Regions from separate parts of the Bariatricus sp. SGI.161 genome, predicted to be linked through region 2. Evidence: riboswitches for the same ligand, from Rfam matches in the RefSeq annotation. Region 2 holds a riboswitch; each other region holds the start of a gene.

Region 1 (10,258 bases), on a different contig from region 2:
GAATATTCCAATCAGGAGCCCGACCAGACTGGCAGTCCTGTCACCGTTGTTAAATAACCCAATAAAACTTGGAATAATAATAAATAAAGTCCACCATCCGTCAAAAAATATCTCGATATTCGTAATTCCAAATGCATTGAGAGCCAATACTGCACTTATCGCAATCAATACAATCCCCCATAAAATATTGTTTATTCTTTTCATCTCATTTTCCTCCTTCACTTTGTATAGTTGTATTCTAAAAAAAATCCGCCTTATTCGATAGGCAGATTTTTCAGGAGATTGTGTCAATTATTTAGACTCGTATGATTTTGTAATTCATTTATTGTCTTCCAATATTTATTATGATAAAATACAGCCAAAGCATTTTATTTCTATCAGTCTAAGCAAAACACATCTGAAATTCATCTCAATCATCAGAAAATCTTAGAAATCTCAATGCTTGATTACCCACATAACAGCAGAGGATTTCCAGGATGGACTAAGATGCACTTAAAAACCTCTGCAAGAATAGAAAAAGGAGGTCTTTTATGGAACAGACAGGAACAATTCCCTCAAACCGCATCTACAAAGCCCGTATCTTTGAGATGATATTCAGTGACAAAAAAGAATTGCTTGCCTTGTATAATGCAGTCAACAAAACAGATTATGATGATCCTGAATTGCTGGAAATCAACACTTTGCAAAATGCTATTTATATGTCAATGAAGAACGATGTATCTTTTATTATTGACTCCAGACTGTCATTGTATGAACACCAATCCACTTACAGCCCGAATCTACCACTTCGGTATTTACTGTATGTATCTGATATCTATGCTAATATTACAAAGAACGAGAATCTGTATGGGCGAAAGGCTATCAACATACCATCGCCTCGATTCATAATCTTTTATAATGGAAGAGATCCATTCCCAGATCAAATGATTCTGAAATTGTCAGATATGTATACTATAGGGGAAGAGGATACATCCTTGGAGTTAACGGCACTTATGCTAAATATTAATCCAGATTATAATCAGGAACTGCTAAATGCATGTAAAACATTAAAGGATTATTCTCTATATACTGCTAGAGTACGGGAATATGCAGATAGAATGTCACTGGAGGATGCTGTGGAGCGAGCGATAACAGAATGTATCAAAGAAGGAATTCTGTCAGAATTTCTCTTGAAGAACAGAGCGGAGGCGAAACGAATGAGTATCTACGAATATGATGAGGAAAGGCATATGCGCCAGACACGTGCTGAGGGATACGAAGAGGGCGAGGCCGCTGGAATAAAAGAAGCTACACAGCGCCTGAATCAATTAAATCGGTTGCTTGCAGAGCAAAACCGTACAGAAGATATCATAAAAGCCGCAATAGATGAAAATTATCAGAAGAAGCTTTTAGAAGAATTTGATCTATAACTCTGAAGAAGCCGCCAATGGCGGCTTCTTCTTTCTAAATGCATGGCAGTTAACTATTCAAACAGCTACCGTCAGCCGTTCAATACTTCTTCCATTTGCCCATTGTGTACAATACACATTCGTACATTTTTGATACTTTTCAAACTGTTTTTTTGCATTTTGTTCATCTCCGTATACTTTCCAGCATCCGATACATTTGTATCCGCATGCGCGATTTTCTATAAATCCACGTACATCCTCTGGCGGATACCCAAGAAAAAGTCCAATCTCATGCGGAAATTCTTCTGACTCATGCAATCGCTTACTCAGACGGACTACGCATTTATCGGAATCGTCTACAGAATATCCGTATTCTCTCAGGATCTTCGCTGCATCTTCTGCTGCCAGATCATTTTCCAGTTTATTCGGGCGATAAATATAGAGCAATACCCGGTCAGCAGACATTCGCAGCGGAATCACACGTACTCCCTTTGGTACCAGACGTCGATTCAGGGAACGTACAGCGGATAATAATTCTTTTCTATCTGAATACGGACAATTAAACACATTCCCTGTCTTTAATCCTGCTAATGTGGGCGAACAATGACGGATAATCATCTCATCGGACATGCTGCTCCCTCCAGTCTTACATTTTCTTCCAGAATGCTCTTCAGAGCTGACATTGAACTTGTATGAGAACGAACAATCCGAACGTCTCTTCCTTTGGTCTCATTCAATGCATTGCGCACCATTTTATGTGATACTGTCCCCGTAAACAGCACCATCAAATCCGGATTCCCGATTCCTTTCAAGCTGCTCTTCTGCTTCGGATATACTTTCGCATCACATTGATATTCCTGACATAAATCTTTATACTTTCGAACCATACACTCATTTCCACCTATGATTACCACGCTCATGTTCAGCATCTCCCTTCTTGGTTAGCTATTGCTAACCTATATTTTGAAAGAAAACGCCTTGCGGCGCAATCTTTCGTTAAATCATTTTTATACAGCTTTGTTAGTTTCAGCTAACTTATTATTTTATATAATAACTATCTTATGCTCCTGTGTCAATTCTTTTTGTATAATTTCGTAATATCGATAATTTATCTCAATATTATTTAACAAATCCGTCCATTTTCCATCTCATAGATTACATCTGTCACATTCATCGTGGATTTTCTATGCGATACCAGCACCACCGTTTTATCCCCTCGAGATTCATGTAATGACTTCAAAATAATTCCTTCATTTAAGGAATCCAGATTACTGGTCGGCTCATCAAGAAGCATGAACGGCGCATCGTGAAGAAATGCCCTTGCAATCCCGATTCGCTGCTTTTCTCCGCCAGAGAGGGTATCTCCCAATTCACCAACCTCCGTATCGTAACCATTTGGCAACGTCATGATGAATTTATGGATAGAAGCTTTTTTTGCCGCCTCTATAATCTCTTCTCTGGAAGCCCCCAGTCTTCCGACTGCAATATTATTGGCAATGGAATCATGGAACAGATATGTTTCCTGCGTCACATAGGATTCCATATCCCGCAGATCTTTTGTATTAACTTCCCGAATGTCCTTTCCGGAGATTCGAATATCTCCTTGATCTGCATCCCAGAAACGCATCAAAAGCTTTAGCAGCGTAGATTTACCAGAACCGCTCGCCCCGTGGATTCCTACAACCTTTCCTCTCGGGAGCTCAATAGAATAGTCTTTCAGAATCTGTTCTTCCTCATAGGCAAAATCCACATGCTCTGCTTTTGCACCAGCAAATATAGTCTGCTCTTTTTCTCCAACTTCTTCAATCTGCGGTTCTTCTTCCAACAGAGAGAGAACACGCTCTCCACTGGCCAGTGTCTGATTCAGATTATTAGACAGGTTAGACAGTGCCGTCACCGGTCCAAAGGAACCCATCATAGCAATGACTGTTATTAGCATACTGTCAAAACTGACAATGCCTCTTTCATACTTCCAAAGCATGAAGAAGAGCATTCCAAAAGAGAATAACAAAATAGCCATATTCGTCAATGCCCCCTGCACTGCCTCATGACGGTTCAACTTCTTCTGCATCAGTCCCAGTTCTCTGGAACGATCATCAATCTGTTTCATTCGCTCTTCGCCCTTGTCATACTGGATTGTCTCGTCCAGTCCACGAAGGGAATCCAATATAAAACTGTTCAACTCCCCGAAAGAATTCCGAAACTGCATCCCTTCCTCTGCTCCTTTCTTCCCGTTCCAGACCGGAATCACGACACCGACTACTATATACCCCATAAGTGCAAGTATACCTGCCGGTGCATACTGTGCACCGATAAAAAGAACCATAATCAGAGAAGTCAGAATTGCAATGGCAATCGGAGAGATTGTATGCGCATAGAAAACTTCCAGAAGCTCGATATCTGATGTAATGATAGAGATAAGATTCCCCTTATCTCGTCCTTCCAGTTTCGCCGGGCATAGCCTGCGAAGTGACGCAAATACTTTATGCCGAATGATTGCAAGCAGCTTGAATGCAATGAAGTGGTTACAATATTGCTCTCCATAATGAAGCACACCACGCAGAATAGCAAGAACAATCAGGATTGACGCTATCGTTCCAAATGACCGTGACGGGAAGAATCCCCCTTCAATCACGTCCACGTTTTGCCGCAGAATCTCTGACAATCCATATAACATTCCATACCCGGTAAGAATGGTTAAAAAAATGGCACACAAATATCCCAGTACTCCTAATAGAATGGCAAGACACATCAGCAGAAGCAACGGTTTCACTAATCCGATGAGCTGTCCCATAATCACAATACCTTTTCTTCGTTTTTTCTGCTCCATTACTCTGTCACTACCTTTCTGTCTAAATATTCTTCTGACTGGCTGATCGCGTGTCCATAGGATTCCAGATCTCGCTGATATCGGTATAAATCTGCATAAGCTCCTCCAGATTCCATCAGCTCCTTATGAGTACCAGACTGTACCACATGTCCCTTCTCCAACATATAGATTCGGTCAGATTCTACTACATTCGCAAGTCTGTGAGAAATGAGCAGGATTGTCTTCGTCTTCGCCAGCCCCCGTATTACTTCCATAATCATCTCTTCGCTTTCCATATCAATATTGGACGTCGCCTCATCAAAGATATAGACCGGTGTGTCGTGGAGAAGCGCTCTTGCCAGCGCCAGTCTCTGGCACTGCCCGCCGGAGAAATTGCTTCCTCTTTCCAGGATAGGCGTATCCAGTCCTTGCTGTTCCTCCAAAAATCCTAACAAGTTGACTTTTTCCAGCACTGCGTACATCTCTTTTTCTGATGCATCGGCTTTCCCCATCTTCAGGTTCTCACGGACTGTTCCTTTAAACAGATAGCTATTGTGACTGACCAGAGTAATGTGATCCATCAAGCTCTTTTCTGAAACTTTCGAAAGTTCCTGGTCCTGGATAGTAATGCTGCCCCGATAGCCCTTGTTTCTTCCCATAAGGATACCCGCAATGGTACTTTTTCCACAGCCAGAGGTTCCCACCAGAGAAGTGAAACTGCCGCCGCTCAATTCCACGGTCACACCTTCCAGAATATCCCTTTCTTCTTCATAGGCAAATCGCACATCCTCTAATTGGATAGTCGTCGTTTCTTTCCTAAGCTCAATCTCTTTCTCCTCCGGTTCCGGCAGATCCAATAACGCAAAGATCTTGTCACTTGCCGCCATACCGTTCATAGCAATATGAAAGAAAGAACCCAGAAGCCGCAGTGGAATAAAAAATTCAGATGCCAGTAATATAATCATCAGCGCTCCGCTGAAGCTGACATTCCCCTTGATATATTCTGAAAGTGTCACGATCATGCCGACTGCTGCGCCGCCATAGGCAATGATGTCCATCACACTGGTAGAATTCAGCTGCATAGTCAACACTTTCATGGTAATCCGCCGAAATCTCTGAGATTCTTCATCCATCTCATCTGCTTTATCTGCATCAGCCTGATAAATCTTCAGAGTTGTCAATCCCTGCAGATTCTCCAGGAAAGAATCTCCCAGTTCTGTATAGATTCCCCAATATCTGTTTAATAATTTTTTTGCAAATTTCTGTACTGCCACGATAGAGATCGGGATCAGCGGAACACAGATCAAAAGCACCAGGCTTGCTTTCAGATTCACAAAAGCAAGGATAACAAAGAGCGTTATAGGAGCCAGCAGGCTATAGAATAACTGAGACAAATATTTTCCAAAATATGTCTCCAGCTGTTCCACACCTTCTGCTGCCATCTGTACCACTTCAGAAGTCGCAACACTTTCACGATAAGATGCTCCCAGTTTCAATAATTTCCCATAAATCTTCTCGCGCAATATCCGTTTCACATCAACGCTCGCCTCATAAGAAGCATAGGATGCCTGTCTGTCACAGATCAGGCGCAATGAAATGGCAATAAAAATCACGATACCGTATAAAAGCAGCTGATTCTTTGTAATCGCATCAAACAACGCACTCTCCAAAAGCATGGAAGCAGCATAAATCATCGCTATCTGGCATAACAGGGATATCCACTTCCATACGACCTGAAACACAATATATTTTTTTGCATGAGATAACAGTTTGACCAATCTTGTTTTTATCATGTTTTGTAGTTTCCTTTCTTTCACGATTCTGTTCTTCTGAATAATAATCGTCTTTTTCAGTTAATTGAATTAGTGGCCGCTAACCATCATTCAAAAAAAGAAGCCTCGGTTTGAGGCAACTAACTTATATATATCATTTTATTACACAAACTGTCAATTACTTTTTTCAACTAACTGCTTCTGTTTTAAACTTTGCACAATAAAAAAGACTTGAGGCACATCAATCCCCAAGTCTCTTCTTCCTATTGTTTAGACAAAATTACAATGAAGCAGTTCATGCTCTTTCCCTTTCAAAAGAGTATGCTCTCCCTGTTTAAAAGACAGATAAGAATAAGGTTCCAGATCATCCAATATTTAACTGCTGCAAAGTCATTTTTCGTTTTACTCACCTTCAACCGGTTCTGGATTGGAAACACTGACTTTGTGATCATACCAAGTACCTTTTGTTCCTACTAACGCAAGATCAAATTCTTCATCCAATGCCGGGACAGGAATATCGAATCCATACACTTCTTCTGTCGTGCCATCACTATACGTCACAGTATCTTCCGTAGGTTCCAGAAGTTCTGCCCCATCTTTTTGAGCATCTTCAGCAAGCCCCGGATAGAGATTCAGTATATTCTTTGATACCAGAGAAACATGTATTGTCATTTTTCCATCTTTTACCGTCAAAGTACCTTTTCCTTCACAGGCTTCATTGGCATGAAACATTCCGCTGTCTGTATTAAAATCTGCGGAATAAGTACCATCCTCTATTCCAGCATCTGCCTCACTGCTGCTCTCTGTATCTACATCCTCTTTTTGGTCTGTTTCTTCTACCTGTTCTTTTGCATCCGTATCCTGAGTATCTTTTTTCCCAGAACATCCAAATACAAGCGCAGATGAAAGCAAAAGTATTCCAAGAACTGCGATTACCCTTTTCTTCATTTTCATTTCTCCTACTCGCCAATTACTGCTTTAGTATGTGCTACATAAAGATTCTGAATCGCCTCAATCTCACCGAGACCTGCAATCTGTGTATCTACACTGTCAAATTCTCCGGAAGCATTGAACATGCTCTTCCAAGAGTCATCATCGTCTCCTGCCATATCATTATTAGCGTGGTCTCCTGCAACAACCATCAAAGGACGAAGAATTACTTTCTTATATCCTGCCTGGGCAACTGCATCTATAACAGCTTCACATGCCGTTTCTTCCGGTTCGCCTTCTACCGTTCCGATAAATACATTGTCATATCCGAGGTCATTCATCTGTGTCTGCATCTGGCTATAAGATACTTTTGCAGTATGAGAGGTACCGTGTCCCAAAAATACAAATGCTGCGCCATCTTCTTTTGCAGCATCCAGGCTGTCATATCCGGCTGTTTCTACTGCCTCGGAAGTGATTGCTTCTGCAACTGCTTTTTTATCCTCATTTACAACTGTCGCGTCTTCCCCAACTTCTCCAAGCAAAGGCTCAGCAACTTTTACAGATTCAAACTGATCCTGATAAGCTTCTACAGATTCCATCAGCTCATCATATTCTGCGCCATGCATTAAATGCGTCGGCTGTACGACCAGATTCTTTACTCCATTAGAAACCGCACGTTCCAATGCCTGATCCATATTATCAATACATTCCTCATCTCTTGCCTGAATATGGTTAATAATAATCTGTGCCGTAAATGCTCTTCTTACAGACCAGTCAGGATATGCTTCCTGAAGTGCATCTTCGATTCCCTTAATATCAGCCACGCGACTGTCATTAAAAGAGGTTCCAAAGCTGACTACGAGGATCTCATTTTCACCAATATCATCCTGATTACGAGGATCATCTTTGGATGCATCGCCTGTATCTCTTCCAAAGTAATCCGGATCTGCATTTTCCCCTTCCACCAATTCCTTCTGCTCATCTGTCAGTGCATCCCATGCCTCTTTGGCTTCCTTGCACTGTTCATCTGTTTCATCTGTTCTCTCCTGCACATAGATGGCATCAATCAATGCAGCTACTTCATCTGCCGCTTCCTGATCAGCATCTGTCTCTACTTCTTCAGTTTCCTCCGCCGTTTCGGATGTCTCCTCACTGCTGCCAGAACATCCGGTCATTACCAGAGCACTTACCATGGAAACTGCCAGCAAGATTGCTACTACTCTTTTCTTCATCTTGTTCCTCCTTCTTATTTCTGGTCCATTTCCGACAAAAGGATATAACGGCAGTACTTATGAGGGCATAATGACTTAAAGCCAAAAAACGTCCTTTTTCCATAAAATGGTAAAAGGACGTAATACTGACATAATCAAACAACACTTCCGGCAGATACAGGCACTGCCAGAAATGTAATATCTCCATTATAATCGGTTGCGACCAGTTACTCGTGATCTGTGGGCATATCCCACTCCGTTTTTAAACAGGCAGGTCTCCTGACTTGCGGATCAACATCCAAGGCCGCCTTCCCAATTGCTCAGTGACTTATCTGGCCTTGCACTCCTCGCTTACAGTGACGAGTTCGTACAGGATTTGCACCTGTTTCCCTTTTAATCAAACAATCCATGATTGTCTGAACCTATCGAACATACCTTATCACACTCAAATAAAAATGTAAAGTCTCTGAAATTGTTTTTTAATATTCTATGGTTATTGACTACTCCACATTTTTTAATGCCTCTTCCATCGGAATCTTTCGGATTCTTCTGAAATCCAGCATCATTACTATCAGGTATCCCAGAAGAACGAAGGAAAACATCTTCACATAGCCCATTGGCTCTATCGTAAAGGCAAACCATCCATTATATTTAAACATAATGATTTTCCATGCCTGTTTCATTACCGTAGAGCCTAATATTACACTTATGGTATCTGCCACAACCACTACCATTGTTGTAGAAAGCAGATATAGGCTTGCGATCTCACGGTTTTCATAACCAAGAATTTTCGTCATGGAGATTGCCGTTTCGTTCTTTTCGATAATAAGCTTTGTCAATAGATAAATCAGTACTGCTGATAAAAGGATACACAGAATCTGAAAATACTGCATATAGGCTCCCATAGAATGATCTAACTGGTCGCACATTTTCGTAATATCCTCTTTCGTAATGACTGTCGCTATTTTATCTTCTTCGATATCGGTAATCTCTGTGTCTGAGATATATCCGGTGAACTCTTCCTTGTCCAGTTCAAATAAAGAACGATATTTTTCAATCGGAAGGAAAACTGCAATACTCTGACATTTTTCATAAATTCCTGATACTTTAAACTGATACTGCTTATGTTCATATTTTTCATCCAGCTTAATAGTATCTCCCACCTTCAGGTTATACTTCTCACTGAATGGTCGTGAAAGATACACTTCATTTTCTTTAAGTACTGATAAGTTTTCAATCTGGATATATCTGCTGTTATCCCGAATGCCATAAATGGGCACTTCTTCATCCAATTCGTCCCCTGTCTTCTTTAATGCTTTCATACAGAATTCCTCTACGTCCTGATTATCCGTATGAATCATTTTCCCTTCCTCATCTTCACAGGATTTCAATACATACTGGTACTTTGCAAACATCATATCTTCTGCCTTGCCCTGATAGTAATTCAAGGTAGACGGCATTCCGACTGCCATAGCCAGCATAACCATAATAAAGAAAATGCCCGCAAAAAGGACAGCATAATTAGGCATGTTCTGGAATATGATACGCAGACGGAATCTGTTAAAAAACTTCCACTTCGGAAGCCGTACAGTTTTCTTTCGTTTTGACTTTTTCAGATCACGCCGTAAAAACTGAAGTGGTGTATGCTGCATCATACGAATAAGCACTAACAGATTTACCACAAGCATCAGGAATACTGGTATTACAGTCGTCTTAACAAACGCATCCGGGTTCCATATTGTTTCATAGGTTGGAAGGCTGTAACTATTATAATACATAGATACTACAACATCTTTAAAGACTGTATAACCCATCAAATTGCCTGCAATTGCCGCAATTATAGTTACAATCACAGGTGTTGCCAGATAATGCCTCACAAGCTCATCCTTTGTATATCCGGATGCCCGAAGGGTACCGATCATCTGTGATTCCTTCATAATAGTATTGCTGATAGTAACCGCAAAGATAAAAGCAATAATCACGATCAGGATATCCAGAAGCACTCCGCCCATCGCTTCATCCGACCCCATATCATCCGTCGCAAAATTGATTGCCGGGTTCGCATAACGGGGAACATAATCCTGAAGCTCATTCTCATGCACGACCGTCTGGGTAAGCAAAGCTTTCATGAAATCATCGGATTGCTTC
Region 2 (10,258 bases):
CGAAGTAATTGCGCCTACTTTCCGTCATGATTTATTCCGCATGGCTGATTTGGCAGAAGAAGTGGCAAGATTCTACGGATATGACAATATTCCAACTACACTTCCGAAAGGTGAAGCTACAACTGGTAAATTGTCATTCAAGCTGCGTGTAGAAGAAGTTGCTCGTGATATTGCTGAGTTCTGTGGATTTAGCCAGGGAATGACTTATTCATTTGAAAGTCCAAAGGTATTTGATAAATTAATGATACCTGCAGACTCACCGCTTCGTCAGACGGTTGAGATTATGAATCCTCTTGGAGAAGACTATAGTATCATGCGTACGACTTCTTTGAATGGAATGCTGACATCATTGGCAACTAATTATAATAGAAGAAATAAGAATGTCAGACTGTATGAATTAGGTAATGTATACATCCCGAAGGCTCTTCCGCTCACAGAACTTCCGGAAGAAAGAATGCAGTTTACACTTGGAATGTATGGAGATGGAGATTTCTTCAGTATGAAAGGTGTAGTTGAAGAGTTCTTTGAAAAGGTTGGTCTGCATAAGAAAGAAACATATGATCCAAATGCAGGAAAACCATATCTTCATCCGGGTCGTCAGGCAAATATTATTTATGATGGCAAGGTTGTTGGTTATCTGGGAGAATTGCATCCAGATGTTGCAGATGCATATGGTATCGGTACAAGAGCATACGTTGCAGTGATTGATATGCCTGAAATCGTTGAGAGGGCATCATTTGACAGAAAGTACACAGGAATTGCGAGATTCCCTGCTGTGACACGTGATATCAGTATGGTTATGCCGAAAGACATCCTGGTAGGCCAGGTTGAAGAAGTCATTGAGAAAAAGGGCGGAGTATATCTGGAAAGCTATGCACTGTTCGATCTTTATGAAGGAGCACAGATTAAGGAAGGATACAAATCAGTAGCATATTCTATCGTGTTCCGTGCGAAAGATAAGACACTCGAAGATTCAGAAGTTTCAGAGTCCATGGATAGAATTCTGAAAGCGTTGGAAGGCATGGGAATCGAGCTTCGTAAATAAAATATGGAGAGTAAAAGCATGAAGAAAAAGCAGATTGGTGGTCTGATTATAGCAGCTATCCTGTTTGTTGCGATAGGAGTGGCCAGTGTATTGACAAATGCGTTGACAGATTCATTTTCACAGAGAATGCTGGAAGAAAGTGCTGAGCATCTTTTGACGGGAGGCTACGATTTCCAACCGCCTGGGAAAAACTATATTGCAATCGTCAGAGTAGAAGGAACGATTCAAGAACAGACAGAGAGCAATTATTTTGAGACATCTTCAGGTTATCAACACACAACAACGTTGGAGTATATTGATAATTTGATGGATGATTCGAATAATCAGGGCATCTTGCTGTATGTGGATTCACCTGGTGGTACCGTATATGAATCAGAAGAGCTCTATCTGAAGTTAAAAGAATACAAGGAGACCACCGGACGTCCTGTCTGGGATTATATGGCACATTATGCAGCTTCTGGCGGATATATGGTGTCTATGTCAGCAGATAAGATATATGCAAATCCAAATACAACAACAGGATCTATTGGCGTGATCATGTCAGGGTATGATATGAGTGGGTTATATGAAAAATTAGGAATTCGCTATGTAAGTATTACCAGCGGTGCCAATAAGGATAGTTCCAAGATGACTGATGAGCAGATAGCAATTTATCAGAGTCAAGTGGATGAATATTATTCAAAATTTGTTGGGATAGTAGCAGATGGACGTGGTATGTCCGAGGAGGAAGTGAAACAGCTTGCAGACGGACGTACCTATACGGCAAATCAAGCACTGGAAAATGGGTTGATTGATGAGATCAGTCTTTACGCTGATATGAAGGAAGCAATGAGTGAAGAATTAAATGTTGATGAATTCTATGAATTGGAAAGTTCAAAAAATACACTGTCTTCACTGTTGGCAGAAGTCAAAGACTTGGTTCCAAAATCAGAAGCTCAGATATTGACAGAGACCGCAGCGGATATGGAAAGCGGGGTGCCGATGTACTATGCAGAACAATTACAATAGACCTTCAATGGAGTTCGCCGGTTTTTGGGTACGAGCAGCAGCTTATTGTATTGACCGTTCGGTAGTGTTTGTGGGACTTATGCTCGTGAGAATCCTATTATCGGTAGTAGCTGGCGGTGCACTTTCTGGAAGAAATATATTGTTCCATTATACTTGGAAAGATATTATTCTTTATGTGCTTCAAGTGACGTATTTCGTTCTGTTTACCTATTATACCGGGACGACTCTTGGAAAAAAAGCAATGAATCTGAGGGTTGTCAACGAAGATGGGAGCCAGAAACTGAATCTGATCGATGTGATTTACCGGGAGACGGTCGGGAGGTTCCTGTGTGGTTTGTCTGTCGGAATTGGATATATTATGGCAGGCGTCGACCGTGAAAAACGAGGATTGCATGATATGCTTTGTGACACGAGAGTTATCTATGCTAAGAAAGTAAAAGTATATCCAGTATATCAAGTCCCGCAGGGGTGGCAAGTGCCGCCACAAGGTCCGGCACCAATGCCACCGCAAGGTCCGGCACCAATGCCACCACAAGGTCCGGCGCCGATGCCGCCGCAAGGTCCAGGGGCAATGCCGCCTCAGGATCCATCGGTTCAGAAGTCCGTGGATGAGCAGATTCATCAGGGACATGCACAATAATATATAAAGAAGGGATTCATATTATGAAACGTCAAGATTTTTATTATGAATTGCCGGAAGAATTAATTGCTCAGGATCCATTGGAGGATCGTTCCAGCTCCAGACTTCTTGTACTTGACAAGGAGTCTGGAGCTGTTTCCCACCATGTATTTAAAGAAATTATTGATTATCTACATGAGGGAGATTGTCTGGTTATTAATGATACGAAAGTAATTCCGGCTAGATTAATTGGTTCAAAAGTAGGAACTGATGCCAAGATAGAAATATTATTATTAAAAAGAAAAGAAAATAATGTCTGGGAGACTCTGGTAAAGCCGGGGAAAAAGGCAAAAATAGGAACGAAGATCAGCTTTGGAGAGGGGCTTTTAATTGGTGAAGTCATTGATGTGGTAGAAGAAGGGAATCGTTTGATACAATTTACCTATGATGGAATCTTTGAGGAAATCTTGGATCAGTTGGGACAGATGCCTCTTCCGCCGTACATTACTCATCAACTGGAGGATAAAAACCGTTACCAGACAGTATACGCTACTCATACAGGGTCTGCGGCTGCACCAACGGCAGGACTCCATTTCACACCGGAACTTCTGAAAGCCATTGAAGAAAAGGGAATTGATATAGCCAGAGTAACACTTCACGTAGGCCTTGGAACATTTCGACCGGTTAAAGTAGATGAGATTACGGAACACCATATGCATTCCGAATTTTTTCAGATTGATGAAGATGCAGCGGCCAAGATTAATATGGCAAAGGATTCCGGAAACAGAGTTATCTGTGTAGGGACAACCAGCTGCAGGACTATTGAGTCTGCCGCAGATGAGACGGGACATTTGAAAGCATGCAGTGGATGGACAGAAATCTTCATTTATCCAGGATATAAATTTAAGGTTTTGGATTGTCTGATTACGAATTTTCATCTTCCAGAGTCTACACTCATCATGCTGGTGTCGGCTTTGGCTGGAAGAGAACATGTGCTGTCGGCATATGAAGAGGCTGTCAGAGAAAAATATCGCTTTTTTTCGTTTGGAGATGCTATGTTGATCTGTTAACGCATGAAAGGATGGGGCGGGGAAAATGAATTTTTTCCCCGCCCCATCCTTTTTACATATTCCTGAAGGTATTTGCATAGAATGCCACAAGGAGTGTGATGGTAAGATGAAGATTATGGAGAATCATCCAACTGCTTCTGCGAAGATAGCAGGAAGTGCAAAGTATCCACATCTCAGAGGTAGAGTGGATTTTTATGATACGTTTGGAGGAACGGTGCTGGTTGCATCTATTTATGGGATTACAGATATCAATGGAAAAAGCAGTCAACAGTTTCATGGATTTCATATTCATGAAGGTGGCAGCTGTTCTGGAACAGATCAGGAGCCCTTTGCAAATGTTGATGGGCATTACCAGTCAGTAAAATCACAGCATCCTGAGCATGCAGGGGATTTGCCGCCTCTGCTAAGTAATAATGGGATTGCGTGGATGTGTGTATATACAGATCGGTTTTATCCTGAGGATGTCATTGGAAAAACGGTAATTATCCATGCGTTGCCGGATGATTTTCATACACAGCCATCTGGTGCTTCTGGAGAAATGATTGCCTGTGGCGAGATTCAGGCACGAGAGAGCGAAATACGGTAAAAATATGGAAATAAAATGGAAATAATATGATTGACATATGGAGTGATAAAAGATATAATTATGAAAACAAATGAAAGAGAGGAACCAAAATGACAGTACAGGAAATGAAAGAGAGAAAGAAGCTCTTAGGTTATACGAACGAAATGATTTCAGAACTATCTGGTGTTCCTCTTGGCACAGTGCAGAAAATTTTTGCGGGTGTAACTGCCTCACCACGATATGATACATTGTTGGCTTTAGAGAAAGTGCTGAAAAAAGAAGATAACAAGATGGCTGAATCTGTAAGGGATTATTCGGTGAAAAGACCGGGGGAATATACTGTGCAAGATTATTATGCATTGCCGAAAGAAAGACGTGTGGAGTTAATGAATGGAGTCATCTATGATATGGCGGCACCGTCGAATTTGCATCAATTATTATGTACAGAGATATGGCAGCCAATCAAAGATTATATAAAAAAAGAAGGTGGGCAGTGTATTCCGTTTGTTGCGCCGGCAGATGTTCAGCTCGACTGTGATGATAAGACGATGGTTCAGCCAGACGTGTTTGTAGTGTGTGATCGGAGGAAATTAATTAAGCATTGTACTTATGGGGCACCGGATTTCATTGTGGAAATTCTCTCTGAATCAGGAAGAAAGAAAGATATGATTATAAAGTGTGAAAAATATGCCAGTGCAGGAGTCAGAGAATACTGGATTGTAGATCCGGTACAGAAAAAAGTATTAGTATATGACTTTGAACATGATGAATTTCCAGTAATCTATGGATTTGATGACAAAGTTCCAGTGAGGATTTTTGAAGGGAAATGTATCATAAATTTTGCTGAAATCTATGAATATGTAAGTTTTTTATATGAATAAAAAGGGAATAGAAACAGGAAGCAGAAAAGAATTTGACATGCCTGACATAAACCGATAGAATATAGATATTGAGACTGGTTTCACTTTGTGGATGAAAAGGGAATGCGGTGCGAATCCGCAGCAGCTCACTCTACTGTAAGAAATGACGAAACCTGCGGACCACTGTTGTGAGAATGACAACGGGAAGGGCGGGGATTAGGTTTTAGTTTTAAGTCAGGATACCTGCCAGTAATCAGAGTAAAGTCTTACGGTGAGGGCAGGATGATACATAAGAATGGAAAAGTTCTGATTGTATGGAGGGATTGTCGCAAGGCGTCACCTCCTTTTTCTTTCATATGAAAAAGATATATTCATGAATGTAGAAAAAGATGTGACAGGAGAGAAAGAATGGCACAGAAAAAACTTGCCTGGGGTTATACTACGGGAACGTGCGCACAGGCGGCGACGAAAGCCGCGCTGAAGATGCTATTTGCAAAAGAGCAGATAGATCAGGTAGAAGTGGAACTTCCCAAGGGAAAGAAACTTCAGTTGAAGATTCATGATATCAGGATAGAATACCGGGATGAGAATCAAAAGGAGATACAGAGCATATCTTGTGCAGTCCAAAAAGATAGTGGAGATGATCCTGATATCACGAACGGAATCATGGTGTACAGTAAAGTGGAAAAAACAAATACAGGACAGTACATTCTTGATGGAGGTCAGGGAATCGGGAGAGTTACGAAACCAGGTCTGGATCAACCAGTTGGGAATGCGGCGATCAATCGCGTTCCGCGTAAGATGATCTTGCAAGAAGTGGAGGATGCCTGTGAGGAGGTTGGTTATCTTGGGGGCATATATGTTGAGATATCCATACCGGAAGGAAAACGTCTTGCAGCAAAGACTTTTAATCCGAGACTGGGAATTGAGGGTGGTCTGTCGATTCTGGGAACCAGCGGATTGGTAGAACCGATGAGTGAGCAGGCATTGTTGGATACTATTTGCCTGGATATAAGAGTGAAAATGGCGGCAGGAAAAGAATATCTGATTGCGGCACCGGGGAATTATGGCTTGGATTTTCTGAGACAAGCCTATGGGATTGAAGAGCAGGAAGTGGTTAAATGCAGTAATTATATTGGACAGACTATAGATATGGCAATTGATCAGGGAAGTAAAGGTATTCTGCTGGTAGGGCATATCGGAAAACTCATTAAAGTTGCCGGAGGGATTATGAATACCCATTCAAGATGGGCGGACTGTCGGATGGAGATTCTTGCAGCGGCAGCGTTAAAAGCAGGAGTTTCGAGGGAAAAGACCTGTGAATTCCTGGATTGTATGACAACAGATGATGCATTGGACAGATGCACAGTTTCTGAGCGAGAAAGGATTATGGGGCAGATAATGGAGCGAATGGAGCAGTATCTGAATTACCGGGCAGCAGGTGAGCTTCAGATTGGTGCGATCACATTTTCCAATATATATGGTATTCTTGGAAAGACCAGCCAGGCAGAACATCTGATAGAAAAATATAAAGTTAGGGTCAAAAGCGTATGACCTAGTATCATATAGTAATAAAGACACAAGGAGAATGAAGATGGCAGGAATCTTATATGGAGTTGGCGTAGGCCCCGGAGATCCGGAGCTTTTAACAGTAAAAGCATTGCGAGTTATTCGAGAATGTGATGTGATTGCGGTTCCGGGCAGGAATCCGATGGAAACGGTTGCTTATCAGATTGTCAGGGAAGCATATCCAGAGATTGAACAAAAAGAGCTGTTGGGGATTTATATGCCTATGACAAAAGATGAGCAGACTTTACAAAAGAATCATGAGGAAGGTGCGAAAGTTTTGAGTCGTTGCCTGGATAAAGGAAAGAAAGTGGCATTTTTAACATTAGGAGATCCTGCAGTGTATTCTACTTATATTTATCTTCATAAAGAGATTCAAAAAAAGGGATATGAGGTAGAGATGGTCAGCGGAGTCCCATCATTCTGTGCAGCAGCGGCGAGACTGAATATAGGAATTGCTGAGAAAGCGGAACAGATTCACATTATTCCGGCTTCATATCAGATTGAAGAGGCTCTGCAGTTAGAAGGAACAAAGATTCTTATGAAGGCAGGAAAGAAACTTCCGCATGTAAAAGAACAGCTAAAAGATATGGATGCATCTGTTGTCATGGTAGAAAACTGTGGAATGAAGACGGAGCATATCTATTATGGAACAGAACAGATTCCTGAAGATGCAGGGTATTATACATTGTTATTTGTGAAAGAAGGAGAGGCGTTATGATACATTTTGTTGGAGCTGGACCTGGGGCAGAAGATCTGATTACAGTCAGGGGGCAGAAGATGATCGAAGAGGCTGACGTAATTATCTATGCAGGGTCCTTAGTGAATCCGGGACTTTTAAAATATGCGAAAGAAGGATGTAAAATCTACAATAGCGCATTCATGACGCTGGAGGAAGTGATAGAGGTAATGATACAGGCAGAAAAAAAGAGTCAGATGACTGTCCGGCTGCATACGGGAGATCCATGTCTCTATGGTGCGATTCGAGAGCAGATGGATATTCTGGATGAGAAGAACATTCTATATGATTCTTGCCCGGGGGTAAGCTCTTTTTGTGGTGCTGCGGCGGCATTGAATCTGGAATATACTTTGCCGGATGTATCGCAGAGTGTGGTCATTACAAGAACAGAAGGAAAGACACCTGTGCCAGAGAGAGAGAGCATTGCTTCATTTGCAAAGCACAGGGCGACCATGGTACTGTTCTTAAGTACAGGACTACTGGCGAAACTGACAGAACAACTGATCTGTGGAGGTTATGAACCGGATACACCGGCTGCAATTGTATATAAGGCGACCTGGCCTGAGGAAGAGACACATATCTGTACGATAGAGACATTGGAAGAGACGGCAAAGTCTCATGGAATTAGAAAGACAGCATTGATTATTGTTGGAGATGTTGTCAGCCATAATCATTATCAGCGATCAAAGTTATATGATCCTACATTTACTACGGAATATCGGAAAGGAACAGAGTAAATGAATGTAGCACTCATATGTTTTACACAAAAAGGCAAAATCCTGGCAGACAAAGTGGTGGCCGGACTGAGAGAGGAAGAGTATCGGGTAACCGTAGATGTCAAATGTACGGGCATACCAGAAGCGACAGATCTTACTCTGTCAGACTGGACCAGACAACAGTTTGAAAGTCAGGATGCGCTGATTTTCATTGGAGCTACAGGCATTGCAGTACGTGCTATAGCGCCATATGTAAGATCAAAGCAGAAGGATCCGGCTGTTTTGGTCATTGATGAAATGGGAATCCATTGTATTCCTCTATTATCTGGGCATATTGGAGGGGCTAATGAGCTAGCTCTGTTAGTCTCTGAAAAGATACAGGCACTGCCGGTGATCACGACAGCGACTGATATTAACCAAAAATGGGCAGTGGATGTTTTTGCAGTAAAAAACGGACTTCAGATACAGGATATGAAAAGAGCAAAAAGAATCTCAGCAGATATATTGAAGGAGACGCCGGTTTTGATTGATTTTCAGGGCAATGAGAAGAATGTGGAAGGAAAGCTTCCACGGGGACTTGTCCTCTGGAATCCGATAGAAGACCAGGGAAAAAATGAACCGGATATATCGGTAGGAATTTATCGAAATCCTGCATGGAGCCAGACATTGTATCTGATTCCAAAAGTTGTTGTCGCAGGAATCGGATGTAGGAAGCATACAGAAGCAGAACAGATTGAACTGGCCGTCACCAATGTTCTGCGGCAGAATCATATCTGGCCGGAAAGTATCTGGCAGGCTGCGAGTATTGATATAAAGGCAAATGAACCAGGAATTCTTGAATACTGTTTGGCACACCGATTACAATTTCAGGTATATAGTTCGAAAGAATTACAAGAGGTAAAAGGCGATTTCACGTCGTCTGGATTCGTAGAACGGGTGACTGGTGTTGATAATGTGTGTGAACGCAGTGCTTTGTGTGCCAGTGAATCTGGACAGCTTATTGTAAAAAAACAAGCGGGTAATGGGGTCACCGTTGCACTTGCCGTAAAAGAATGGAGGATAAGTTTTGAATAAGATATATGTGATAGGAATCGGACCGGGATCATATGAACAGATGACGATCAAAGCAGCGGAAGCGTTAAAGAAATGCGATGTAATCGTAGGGTATACGGTGTATGTTGATCTTCTTCGAGAATATTTCGGTGAAAAAGAGTTTTTGACTACCCCAATGAGACAGGAGGTTCGCCGCTGTGAGATGGCTTTTGAAGAAGCTGCAAAAGGGCGGACGACAGCAATGGTATGCAGTGGGGATGCCGGAATCTATGGCATGGCCGGGTTGATGTATGAGATTGGAGAAAAATATCCGGATATTGAATTAGAGATTATTCCGGGAGTGACAGCGGCTATAGGCGGTGCGGCAGTCTTAGGAGCGCCTATGATCCATGATTGTTGTCTGATCAGTCTCAGTGATCTTCTGACTCCATGGGAGAAGATCGAAAAGAGACTTCTTGCGGCAGCGCAAGCAGATTTTGTGATCTGCCTGTATAACCCATCCAGTAAGAAGCGGGCAGATTATCTGGATAAGGCATGTGATCTGATGCTCCGATATAAATCGGAAGATACCGTATGTGGTGTTGTAAAAAATATCGCAAGAGAAGGTGAAGCAATGCAGATACTATCCTTGAAGGAATTACAGAAAACAGCAGTAGATATGTTCTCTACAGTATTTATCGGAAATTGTGATACAAAAGTAATAGACGGAAAAATGGTGACGCCAAGGGGATATCGTTATGAAAGAGATTAAGATATTAATCTTCGGAGGAACTACAGAGGGCAGGAAACTGGCGGAATATTTGGTGAAAAGGCAGGTACAGGTACATGTCTGTGTTGCAACTTCATATGGAGAGAGCCTTCTTCCAGAAGATACGAATATTACAGTATCTCACAATCGGATGGATTGTGAAGAAATGCAACAATTTATTCGAAAATATCGGCCACGCTATGTGGTTGATGCGACACATCCCTATGCCAAAGAAGTGACGGAGAATCTGAGAACTGCCTGCGAACAGT
Region 3 (10,258 bases), on a different contig from region 2:
GTCTTGAACATCAGGTTAAACTCACGAATCTCTGTAAAGTTATGCTTTCCACATGTTGGACATGGGATCTCATGCTCCTTGACAAATGCCTCCATCTGTTCATGGCTCCATCCATCAATACTGTCTCCAATATCGATACCGTTCTCATGTGCATAATCTTCAATCATCTTATCTGCACGAAAACGCTCATGACATTCTTTACAGTCCATCAATGGATCACTGAATCCGCCAAGGTGTCCGCTTGCCACCCATGTCTGTGGATTCATAAGGATTGCACAGTCAACACCAACATTATATGGATTCTCCTGTACAAACTTCTGCCACCATGCTTTTTTGACATTGTTCTTTAACTCTACTCCGAGGTTTCCATAGTCCCATGTATTTGCAAGCCCTCCGTAAATCTCAGATCCTGGATATACAAACCCCCTGGATTTCGCCAATGCCACGATTTTGTCCATTGTTTTTTCTACCATATCCTCATCCTCACCTTCTGTTTTTTATACTTGCAGAATCTGCTTCCGATAACTTTCACCGGATGCACGACAACTGAAATGTATAATTGTAAACTATTATACATTTAACTGTATATCTTTTCAAGGTGTTATTTACTGAAATCTGGGAAAATCAGGCAATCGGAGAAAAGTCTCTCATATCCTTGTGTTGCTCCTAATTCCATATAATCCATATTGTGAGCTAATTCTTCCATTTCTCGCTTTACCTGAGCTGACATCAGTGCCATATATGCGCCTGTCTTCGAGGAGTTTCCGACATAGACAAGCCTGTCTTCAACTTCCTGTGGCAAGATTCCTGTTCCTGTCAGACTATCCGCCGGAAGATGTGCTCCAAACTGACCGGCAATCATCACTTTATCCAGATCTTCCATCTGGATTCCAGCTTTATTCAGAAGAGCTATAAATCCGGACAGAATTGCCCCTTTTGCAAGCTGTACCTGGCGTACATCTCCTTGCGTGATGAGAAGCTTTTCAGGACTCTCTGTCATGATAAATTCTCGTTTTCTTCCATCTAACTGGAGCATCGGATAACGGTAATCTGTTTCTTCTAATTTATCTTTCTTAATAAACGCACCATCCTTGCGTACCAGACCAGACTTTAACAATTCCTTTACCACTGCAAGAATACCGCTTCCACACACACCGATTGGCGGTTCATCGCCAATGACTTTTAGCTTCACACCTTCTTCGGTGATCTCTACATCCTCAATGGCACCCTCTGCCGCACGCATGCCGGAACTGATATTCATTCCTTCCAGAGCCGGACCAGCTGCACAAGAACAGCACAAGAGCTTTCCATGACTGGACAATACGATTTCTCCATTGGTTCCAATATCAATGAATAATACATTGCCTTTTTCTTTCTCCAACTCACACACATAAGCGCCAGCCACAATATCTGCCCCTATATACGCGGAAACGGATGGAAGACAATAAAGCCTTGCTCCCTTCGCCGCATGTATTCCAATCGAATCAACTGGAATATCCTTTGATTTTACGAACATTGGAGCATACGGTGCTTTTCCGATCGACGTTGCATCTACTCCAAGGAGCGTATGCATCATTGTACAGTTTGCGCCCACTGTAATCTCATAGATTCGTTCTCTTGAGATTCCAGCCTGCCTACAGATCTCTTCAATCATATCGTTAATGGATTCTACAATAGCATTGCGAAGTTTTTCCACGCCATCCTGTGGATGCTCCAGTTCATAAGTAATTCTCGTAAGAACATCCAGTCCAAAATGCTTCTGCGCATTAATCATAGATGCATTAGCCAGCTCTTTCCCTGTATGCATATCAATCAATGCACATACGACAGTCGTCGTTCCAATATCAATCGCCACACCATACATGGAATCTGAAGTGTCACCTTCTTCAACCTGTATCACTTCACCATTATGCAGAACAACTGTGACCTGTCCCGGGACGAATGTTGCAGACTGCAGAGCCGAAAAACTGATATTATCCATTCCAAGTTGCTCTTTTATCTGATCTTCCCAAGGGGTCTGATCACTTAATGTCGGCTTATGGATCTCTATTACTCGTTTTTCGATATCACAGTCAAATGCAAAATCCGGGATGTAGCCCGTAGTCAAGACTTCATGTTTCCGCTCTTTTCCGAGAAGTTCAATCTCCAGATCATCTTCCGGTCTGACCAGACAGGAAAGACGAATTCCCGCCTCCAGTTCTTCTGTTTTCAACAGTTTTCGCTCCGTCTCGCAGATTGCCGGAATATTTCCTTCCAGAACCTTAACACGGCATTTCCCACATACTCCCTTCCCATTACAGGGATTGTCCACAAATATCTTCTCAGCAAGAAGAATTTCCAGCAATGTTTTTCCTACTGTATACTCGTAACTCTTTCCTGCCGGCTGTACTGTTATCTTAGGCATCAGCTAGTACCTCTTCTTCTTTTAATGTTTTTAAAATTGTCTGTATATTCACAAGCGGTGACTTTGTTCCCAGACCACACGCCGGTGAAATGATATCCGAGCCGCCGGCAACACAGCTGCGAGTCAGCTTCGCCACACGCTCCGGATCTCCAAACTCCAATGCATAGGTACTGACATTTCCCATCAGAACACGATCTTCCAGATGCTTTCTTGCCTCAGACATTGGCACGACAGAGTCGAAACTTAATGCATCACTGTGTACCATATCAATCTGTTTATATACACTTTTCATCTGTCCACAGATATGCACGATAGTTCCCATCTTCTCATCCTGAAGTCCATCCAGAACCATATTCAGATATTTTACTGCATATTCTTCAAAATATTTTGGCCCCAGAATCTCTCCTGTACCACTCGGATCTGAGATTGCAATAACATCTGCTCCAGCCTCGATCTGTGCTCTGGCAAAATCAATAATCTGCTCCGTCACAAACGTCATATATTCATGGGCCTCTTTTTTGTGTTTTCTGAGATCCTTATAAAAATTCACAGGTTCCATTACAGAACTTGCTGTACTGATTGGTCCGGTAATATTTCCAACGATTGGTACATCCAGATTCTTAGCTTTTAAAATACGGATAGCATCTAAAACTACCTTTGCACGACCCTCTTCATGATTTACCGGCTTTAGTTGCTTCCAATCCAGTACAGAATCGATGGCATACCCCGTCACATGAGGCTCGAATATCTTCGTTCCCATGGTCACTTCTGCCCCCATTGCCTCCGCTTCTACGGTCATGCAGAATGGTACCCCCACATTTTCAAAGCAGCCATTCTCATAGTTCGCCAATGCAAGCTTCGCCATCATCTCAGCATCTGTATGTGCCTTTGGCCATGTTACCCCGCAGGTATCCATAAGTTCCGACGTAATCATATTCATCATTCCACCTGGGCATATGCAAGGCGGACGATCTACCTCTTCATGATGGAACACTTTTTCCAAACGTTCTTTCTCTGTCAACATGTATCGCCTCCTTATTACGCAATTCCCATCAGACGCTTAGCAAGCTTTACGGCTTCCACTGCATTTACAGAATAACCGTCTGCTCCGATCTCATCTGCATATTTCTGAGAAATCGGACTTCCACCAATCATAATCTTGAACTGATCACGGATCCCGCGCTCTTTTAACTTATCAATAACGGTCTTCATACCAATCATAGTAGTTGTCATCAGTGTTGACATACAGATAATAGAAGCTCCTACTTCCACTGCCCTATCTACAAAACTATCTAACGGGACATCTCTTCCCAAATCATACATTTCAAACCCTGCTGTGTCCAGCATAATCTTCACAAGATTCTTGCCAATATCATGAGTATCTCCTTCCACAACACCGATAACAACTTTTGGTTTTTCTACACCGGTATCATCTGCCGGAAGATGCGGGCGAAGCACGTCTAATCCTGCATACATTGCATCAGAACAGAGCAGTACATCGGTAACGAAATATTCTTCTGCATCGTACAAATCACTCGCCTTATTCATTCCATCTACAAGTCCATCCATAATACCATCAAATGCTGAGTATCCTGCTTCCAGATATTCATTCGCAACATCTACGACCTCTTCGTCCTCCATTTCAACTACACATTCAGATAACGCTTCCAGTAATTCCTCTTTTGATCTTGCCATGATCATTTCCTCCTAAAACTTATTAATCAAGATTAACATCTATTGATTCTATAAACTACCTCTTAATCTTCTTGCAATCCTTTCGGCAGGCATCCTATTTTCGCACCACGCCCATATTTTCTTGCTGCATAGATAAGAGCTTCCATATTCTCTTTAGATGTACCAAACGGCGTCTGACATCCGACGTTAAGCTGGAATCCTTTTGGACTGTCTCCTGCCTTTTCAATACATTCTTTACAGGACGCAATCACCTCATCAATCGTACCATTTAACATAACATCTACTGGCGGTACATTTCCCATTAACATCACTTTATCTCCAATCGCTTCTTTTGCCTCAGCAAGATCTTCGCAATTATCTATACTAAATGCACATACTCCACTATTTGCAATGTCGTTCCAGATTGGTTTTGTCTTTCCACAAATATGGATCATCGGCGGCTGTCCTGTTATTTCATAAAGCCCATCAATTAACTCTTTCAAATATGGGTAAGAAAACTCATCGAACTGCTTTTTACTCAAAATATCCGAGCAGGTCACCGGATCAGATATAAATACAGAACATGGCCCAAATTCTTTACAAAATGCTTCTACCCATTTTAATGAACATTCATTGGAAAGTTTCAAAAGCTTTTTCAGCATTTCCGGATTTTTTCTGGTATCTCTTAACATTAAATCCACCGGCCTGATCGCAGCTGCACATGACACTGGCCCTGTCACACCTGTGCTGATTGGATATTCGGGTAATCGTTTTTTTAATTCTTTTGCCATATCAAGCATTGGGGTAAGAACGGGATTGTCATATGGGTCCACTACTTTTAATTTATCAATATCTGCATAATCCATAAGGACATGTTCTTCGATTCGAGGCACTCCGTATTCTGGTGTGAAAAGTTTCGATCCAAGTGCTACTCCAATGGTTCTTAAATCCGGCCCAACTCCAAATCCAAAATTGTTATATGTCACATCCTTCTCCCTGATGACCTTTGCCATAACTTCCGGATCTTCACTCATTTGTTTCGTTGAATATCCCATCAAATCGGCAATCGCCATGTCTGGGGCAAGAATTCCATATGGAATGCAGTCCACTTCCTCCCCTTTCATGTATGCTGCCATACGTTCAGAAGGTGTCATCTCTTCTTTCTGTTCATTCATCAACTTTTTCAGCTCTTGATAATCCATTTTTTACCTCCTAAAATAAAATACGGTACGAAAAAACAGCGTAAACACTGTCTTTCCCCACCGAAATCTCCTGAAAATATATAGCAGGTCTCCTGACTCGACTTCGTCCTCTGGATTTCCTTCCCCAAAAGCAAAATATTTTGAGTGGTCAACAAAACCATCGTCCGTCACACAGTAGAGCGGGCTGCTCCGGACTCTCACCGAATTCCCTTTTCAACAATTCTCATTGTCACTATATACGTTTACATTTCAAGTTTATCATGTGAATTAACATTTTCCAAATCGGTTATTTCTATAGTAAAAGTCTTATATAGATAGTTTCTATTCTACGGGTTTTTCATCTCTAAATGATTCATTCACTTTATGTTTTCGTTCTGACAAACTATAATACAGATAAATATATTACAGGAAACGCTGCTTGAAAAAGAATAACATCAGAGAGGAGCTTCGCACACCAACAGATCTGGTCGGGTGCGAGGCTCCCCTTTTATGTATATTTTTATCCTAATTTTGTCAATTGTTCTAATATCTCTAATGACTTAAATCTTTTTCCTACGTAAGTTTCCAGATATCTTCCGGTCACTTTTCCCAGTTCCCGAAGCACTTCATCAGATACGGTAAAGGTATATAGTTTTTCCACCGGCGTTCCCACAATATATTGAAGCGTATAGATTGTGGAGGGATTCAGCACCATTCCATCCGAAACATCTCTTCTGCATCTGTCACAGAGCAGACCTCCACGTCTAACACTGAACACCATTGGTCTTTCTCTGTCCCCGCATCCTACACACTGGAATACCTGTGGTCCTTCTCCATTGATACTGACCGTTTTCAGCTCATAGATATATCGAATCAGCCGGTTTGGTATATGGGGATTTACAAGTGCCCGAAGAGTCTGATACAAGAGCTTTAAAAGCTGAGTCTCATCGTTAGCTTCTCTTGCATAATAGTTGGCCAGCTCCATAAAATAGAATCCGTAATATGCCCCTTCAACATCCATACGCAGCTCCTGAAAGTAATTGGAAATAGAGGCCGACACCAATGTATATGATGTCCGCCCCTCATAAACTGTAAATTCTCCGAAGGAAAATGGACTCGTTACTCCCATCAGTGCACTGTTAGGCCTTCTTGCGCCGCGGGCAAATGCTGCAATCTTCCCTCGTTCTTTTGTCAGAATTACCACTCGTCTGTCATATTCGCCGACAGGAGTCGCCTGCAGGACCAAGCCTGTCACTGTAATCTGATTCACCGTTTATTCCACCTTCATGGTCTTTTATTATCTGTTTACAAATCTGCATTCCCTTATAGCAAAGATAATCTGTCACTTTTCCCGTCTCCAGAAAACGCTCCCAGTACTCTTCTTCCATGAAATCACCTCATCCTCTGTTGATAGGATTAGGTTCTCCCAGAAAAGGCTGATTTTATTCTTCATCCCGATAACCAAAATTTTTCATTAGATATTCACTGTCCCGCCAATCCTTCTTTACCTTGACCCAGAGTTTCAGATTTACCTGACAATCCAGCATTTTCTCAATCTCATAGCGGGCTGTGCTACCAATCTTTTTCAACATATTTCCTTGTTTTCCAATAATTATCCCCTTGTGGGAGTCTCTCTCACAGATAATGGTCGCATTAATATGCATTACCTTCTTCTGCATCTTCATCTGGTCAATTGCCACCGCAATTCCATGTGGAATCTCATCCTGCAGACAATGAAGTGCTTTTTCGCGGATCAGCTCTGCTACGATCTGACGCTCCGGCTGATCAGTAATGGTATCCTCATCATAAAACTGTGGTCCATAAGGAAGATACTTCATGATCACTCGGATCAACTCATCCGTATTATCCCCATTTCTTGCAGACACCGGAACAATTTCCGCAAAATCGCAGACATCCTTATACGCTGCAATTGCCGGCAATACCTCTTCCTTCTTCACACTGTCAATCTTATTAATAACCAGAATAATTGGGGTATGAACTCTCTGAAGCTGCTTGGCAATGTGCTGCTCACCTGCACCGATGAACGTCGTTGGCTCCACAAGCCACAACACCACATCCACCTCATTCAACGTCCGCTCTGCCACATTCACCATATATTCCCCAAGCTTATTCTTCGCCTTGTGGATACCCGGCGTATCCACAAACACGGTCTGCCCCTTCTCCGTTGTCAGCACCGTCTGGATACGATTTCTCGTCGTCTGCGGCTTATTAGAAGTAATGGCAATTTTTTGTCCTATCAGACAATTCATCAACGTAGATTTCCCCACATTTGGGCGTCCGATCAAAGTAACAAATCCCGATTTATAATCTTTTCTCATAAAAACTCCTTAAATGGGGACGTAGTATTCTTTCAATTTACTACGTCCCCTGTTAAAAACTTGTCACAGTTTTAAACAGTTCTTTATTTTCTTCTATTATATCTTCGCTTCCAACTACGCACAGTTGATCTGCCTTCAATACGGCCTCTACAACTCGGTAAAGGGCGCGAATATCATCTTGTGTTGCATCTAGAATCTGGCTGCGTTCTTCGCGGATCATGTCTGCGCTTACTTTATTCATGTAGAGGTTCATGGATCGTTCGCCTTTGGTTGCGGGTGTCATAGGCTGATCTATATTGCTGATGGTTCCGATGATGTATTTGGTCATGTCTCTGTCGCTTACGGTGAAGTTCTTCAGGTAATCTACAATTCCTTCGTATACTTCTATGGTGCGCTTCAGATTTGGATCACGGTAGGAAACGAAATAACCTTCTCCTATGCGGTTGAAATTGCTCATGCATCCATATGCTCCGCCTTTTACACGGATATTCTGCCAGAGATAATCGTAGCTTAGGATTACCTTCAGGATCTGAAGTGCTCCGGTATATGCAGCTCCATTATCGATGAAGTTACCGGTTCGTGCCACATACTGTACTTTTGATGCTGTTTTGAATCCTTCGTTCTTCTTTTCGCAATGGATGATGCATGGCGTCTCTTCTGGAACTTCTTTGTAAAGTCTTTCGGAAAGATTGGCAATCATCTTCTCTAATCCGTCCATTCCTTCTTTTGAAGCAGTATAACTGATCATCATGTTATCCGAACGGAATAGTTTCTTGGTAAGATCGATAAGTGTTGCGGTTATTGATTCTTTTTCTTCCTCAAAATGATCTGACAGCTCCACTATCTTCTGGTAAAAATCTATGCCATTTGTCATATCTTTGAATTTTGCGGACGGAGAAGCATATGACAATGCCCGAAGCGCCGCTGTTGTATGCCCGGATGACTGGAATTTCATAGAGAGCCTTGACTTGGTCATTGCCAGGATCTCCTTGATTCGTTTCGTATCATTTAACTTGGAAGCAGTCAGAATCTCCCCCATCATCTCAAATGTTTTTTCAAGCTTTGGATAAAGTGCTTTTCCCTTAATTTCAAATGTTGCTTTAAATACCTTCTCCCTTATATTGGTAACATCGTTATAAAGCTCCAGCGATGTTCCAATTCCTCCGGTATGCATATTAATCTCATTAAAGAGTTCCCCGTATCCGTAATTCTCTGTATCAATGATTCCTAACACAGACTGCAAGATTCCAACATAAGGAAGTTCTTTTGCACTGACTCCAGACAGATCGAACATTACATCCACATAGCCAATTCCGTTTGTCTCAATCTCATGAAACACGACCGGAATTCCTGCCAAATTCATCTCTTCATTAAAAATCGGATCTATTTCTCTGGAAATATCTTCTCGATTTAAAACCGGAATCCGTTCCAGCGCTTCTTCACTCTCTGGTTCTGACTGGTATTCTTCCAGCTTCTTTGTCCGAGAAACCATTTCTCTGATTTCCTCATCGCTCAGGCTGGCTTTATATTCTTGCAATCTTGCATCCAGCTCAGCATCCATGCGGGCAGTACGCCCCTTCTCAGGTTTCACAATAACAATCGCACCATGAGTATTATCCAGCAGATATTTCTGGATCAAGTCCTCATAATAGCGAGTTCCCACCTGTTTTTTCAGGAACGCAAATGTATCCAATGCCTCGATATGAATGAATGGTTTGTCATCATCATATAGCCAGCTATCCATTATCTGAAGTCCATACATCAATCCCTTCGGATAATTTCCAAAATCAGCTTCTCTGTAACGGAACTCATGATAATTAATTCCCGCCTCAAGTGCTTTCTGATCCATCCCATTTTTCACAATGTCAGTCAGCACATTCTCGATAACTTCAATAAAGTTATCTTTCTGATCTGCATCTGCATTCTTAGCTATTACAGAGAAAATCGGCTGATAAATTCCATTATCATAGGATCCCATAATATCCTGTCCAATTCCAGCATCCGTAAGAGCTGTCTTCAATGGCGCACCTGGTGCAGATAACAATGCGTAATCCAGAATTTCAAACGCCAGATACAATTCTCGATCTAGACTTGTACCAATTACCTTATTATAAGAAAGGTACGTATTTTCGTCTTCTGATTCATCGCTTGCTATGGAATATGGCATCTCCAATTCCTTCATTTCTGAAAAAGCTTCTTGCAAATGAATCTCTGAATCTACTACTTTTTTCTCATAATGACAAAGATATTCCCGATCCAGCCAACATAGCTTTTCTTCCATATCCATATCTCCATAAAGATATATATAGCTGTTGGACGGATGATAATAGGTCCTGTGGAAATCCAGGAACTGTTCATAGGTCAGCTCTGGTATGACCTCCGGATCTCCACCAGATTCATTTGCATAGGATGTATCTGGAAATAATGTGTTCAGAACCACTCGGTCAAGCACACCTTCCGGTGAAGAGAATGCCCCCTTCATCTCATTATAGACCACTCCATTATAACTTAATTTGTCATCTGCAGAATCCAGTTTGTAGCTCCAGCCTTCCTGACGGAATGTCTCTTCATGCTCATAGATATTCGGATACAGTACCGCATCCATATATACATGCATAAGATTCTGGAAATCCTTATCGTTACAGCTTGCCACTGGGTAT

The links. A riboswitch is a leader RNA that binds a small molecule or an ion and turns the genes downstream of it on or off. The one in region 2 is predicted to bind cobalamin.
Region 1: another riboswitch for cobalamin. It lies ahead of ACQRBH_RS15150 (sirohydrochlorin cobaltochelatase); the one in region 2 lies ahead of cbiD (cobalt-precorrin-5B (C(1))-methyltransferase CbiD).
Region 3: another riboswitch for cobalamin. It lies ahead of ACQRBH_RS10660 (uroporphyrinogen decarboxylase family protein); the one in region 2 lies ahead of cbiD (cobalt-precorrin-5B (C(1))-methyltransferase CbiD).

The regions. Positions count from the first base shown of each region.
Region 1 covers NZ_JBNPLX010000035.1:15,166-25,423, reverse strand. The annotation lists gene ACQRBH_RS15185 (LiaF transmembrane domain-containing protein) at 1-204, opposite strand, end outside; gene ACQRBH_RS15180 (hypothetical protein) at 531-1,409, shown strand; gene ACQRBH_RS15175 (DUF3793 family protein) at 1,467-2,018, opposite strand; gene ACQRBH_RS15170 (DUF2325 domain-containing protein) at 2,003-2,308, opposite strand; gene ACQRBH_RS15165 (amino acid ABC transporter ATP-binding/permease protein) at 2,512-4,218, opposite strand; gene ACQRBH_RS15160 (ABC transporter ATP-binding protein/permease) at 4,218-5,990, opposite strand; gene ACQRBH_RS15155 (hypothetical protein) at 6,372-6,917, opposite strand; gene ACQRBH_RS15150 (sirohydrochlorin cobaltochelatase) at 6,929-8,131, opposite strand; cobalamin riboswitch at 8,363-8,551, opposite strand; gene ACQRBH_RS15145 (FtsX-like permease family protein) at 8,611-10,258, opposite strand, start outside.
Region 2 covers NZ_JBNPLX010000011.1:62,135-72,392, forward strand. The annotation lists gene pheT (phenylalanine--tRNA ligase subunit beta) at 1-1,045, shown strand, start outside; gene sppA (signal peptide peptidase SppA) at 1,064-2,053, shown strand; gene ACQRBH_RS08405 (RDD family protein) at 2,034-2,693, shown strand; gene queA (tRNA preQ1(34) S-adenosylmethionine ribosyltransferase-isomerase QueA) at 2,717-3,742, shown strand; gene ACQRBH_RS08415 (superoxide dismutase family protein) at 3,849-4,328, shown strand; gene ACQRBH_RS08420 (Uma2 family endonuclease) at 4,418-5,188, shown strand; cobalamin riboswitch at 5,247-5,432, shown strand; gene cbiD (cobalt-precorrin-5B (C(1))-methyltransferase CbiD) at 5,576-6,721, shown strand; gene cobI (precorrin-2 C(20)-methyltransferase) at 6,762-7,454, shown strand; gene cobM (precorrin-4 C(11)-methyltransferase) at 7,451-8,209, shown strand; gene ACQRBH_RS08440 (cobalt-precorrin 5A hydrolase) at 8,210-9,262, shown strand; gene cobJ (precorrin-3B C(17)-methyltransferase) at 9,255-9,992, shown strand; gene cobK (precorrin-6A reductase) at 9,979-10,258, shown strand, end outside.
Region 3 covers NZ_JBNPLX010000016.1:46,463-56,720, reverse strand. The annotation lists gene ACQRBH_RS10680 (glycine--tRNA ligase) at 1-473, opposite strand, end outside; gene ACQRBH_RS10675 (ASKHA domain-containing protein) at 602-2,404, opposite strand; gene ACQRBH_RS10670 (methylcobamide:CoM methyltransferase MtbA) at 2,397-3,428, opposite strand; gene ACQRBH_RS10665 (corrinoid protein) at 3,443-4,099, opposite strand; gene ACQRBH_RS10660 (uroporphyrinogen decarboxylase family protein) at 4,162-5,280, opposite strand; cobalamin riboswitch at 5,346-5,532, opposite strand; gene recO (DNA repair protein RecO) at 5,780-6,529, opposite strand; gene ACQRBH_RS10650 (hypothetical protein) at 6,471-6,647, opposite strand; gene era (GTPase Era) at 6,702-7,598, opposite strand; gene ACQRBH_RS10640 (insulinase family protein) at 7,651-10,258, opposite strand, start outside.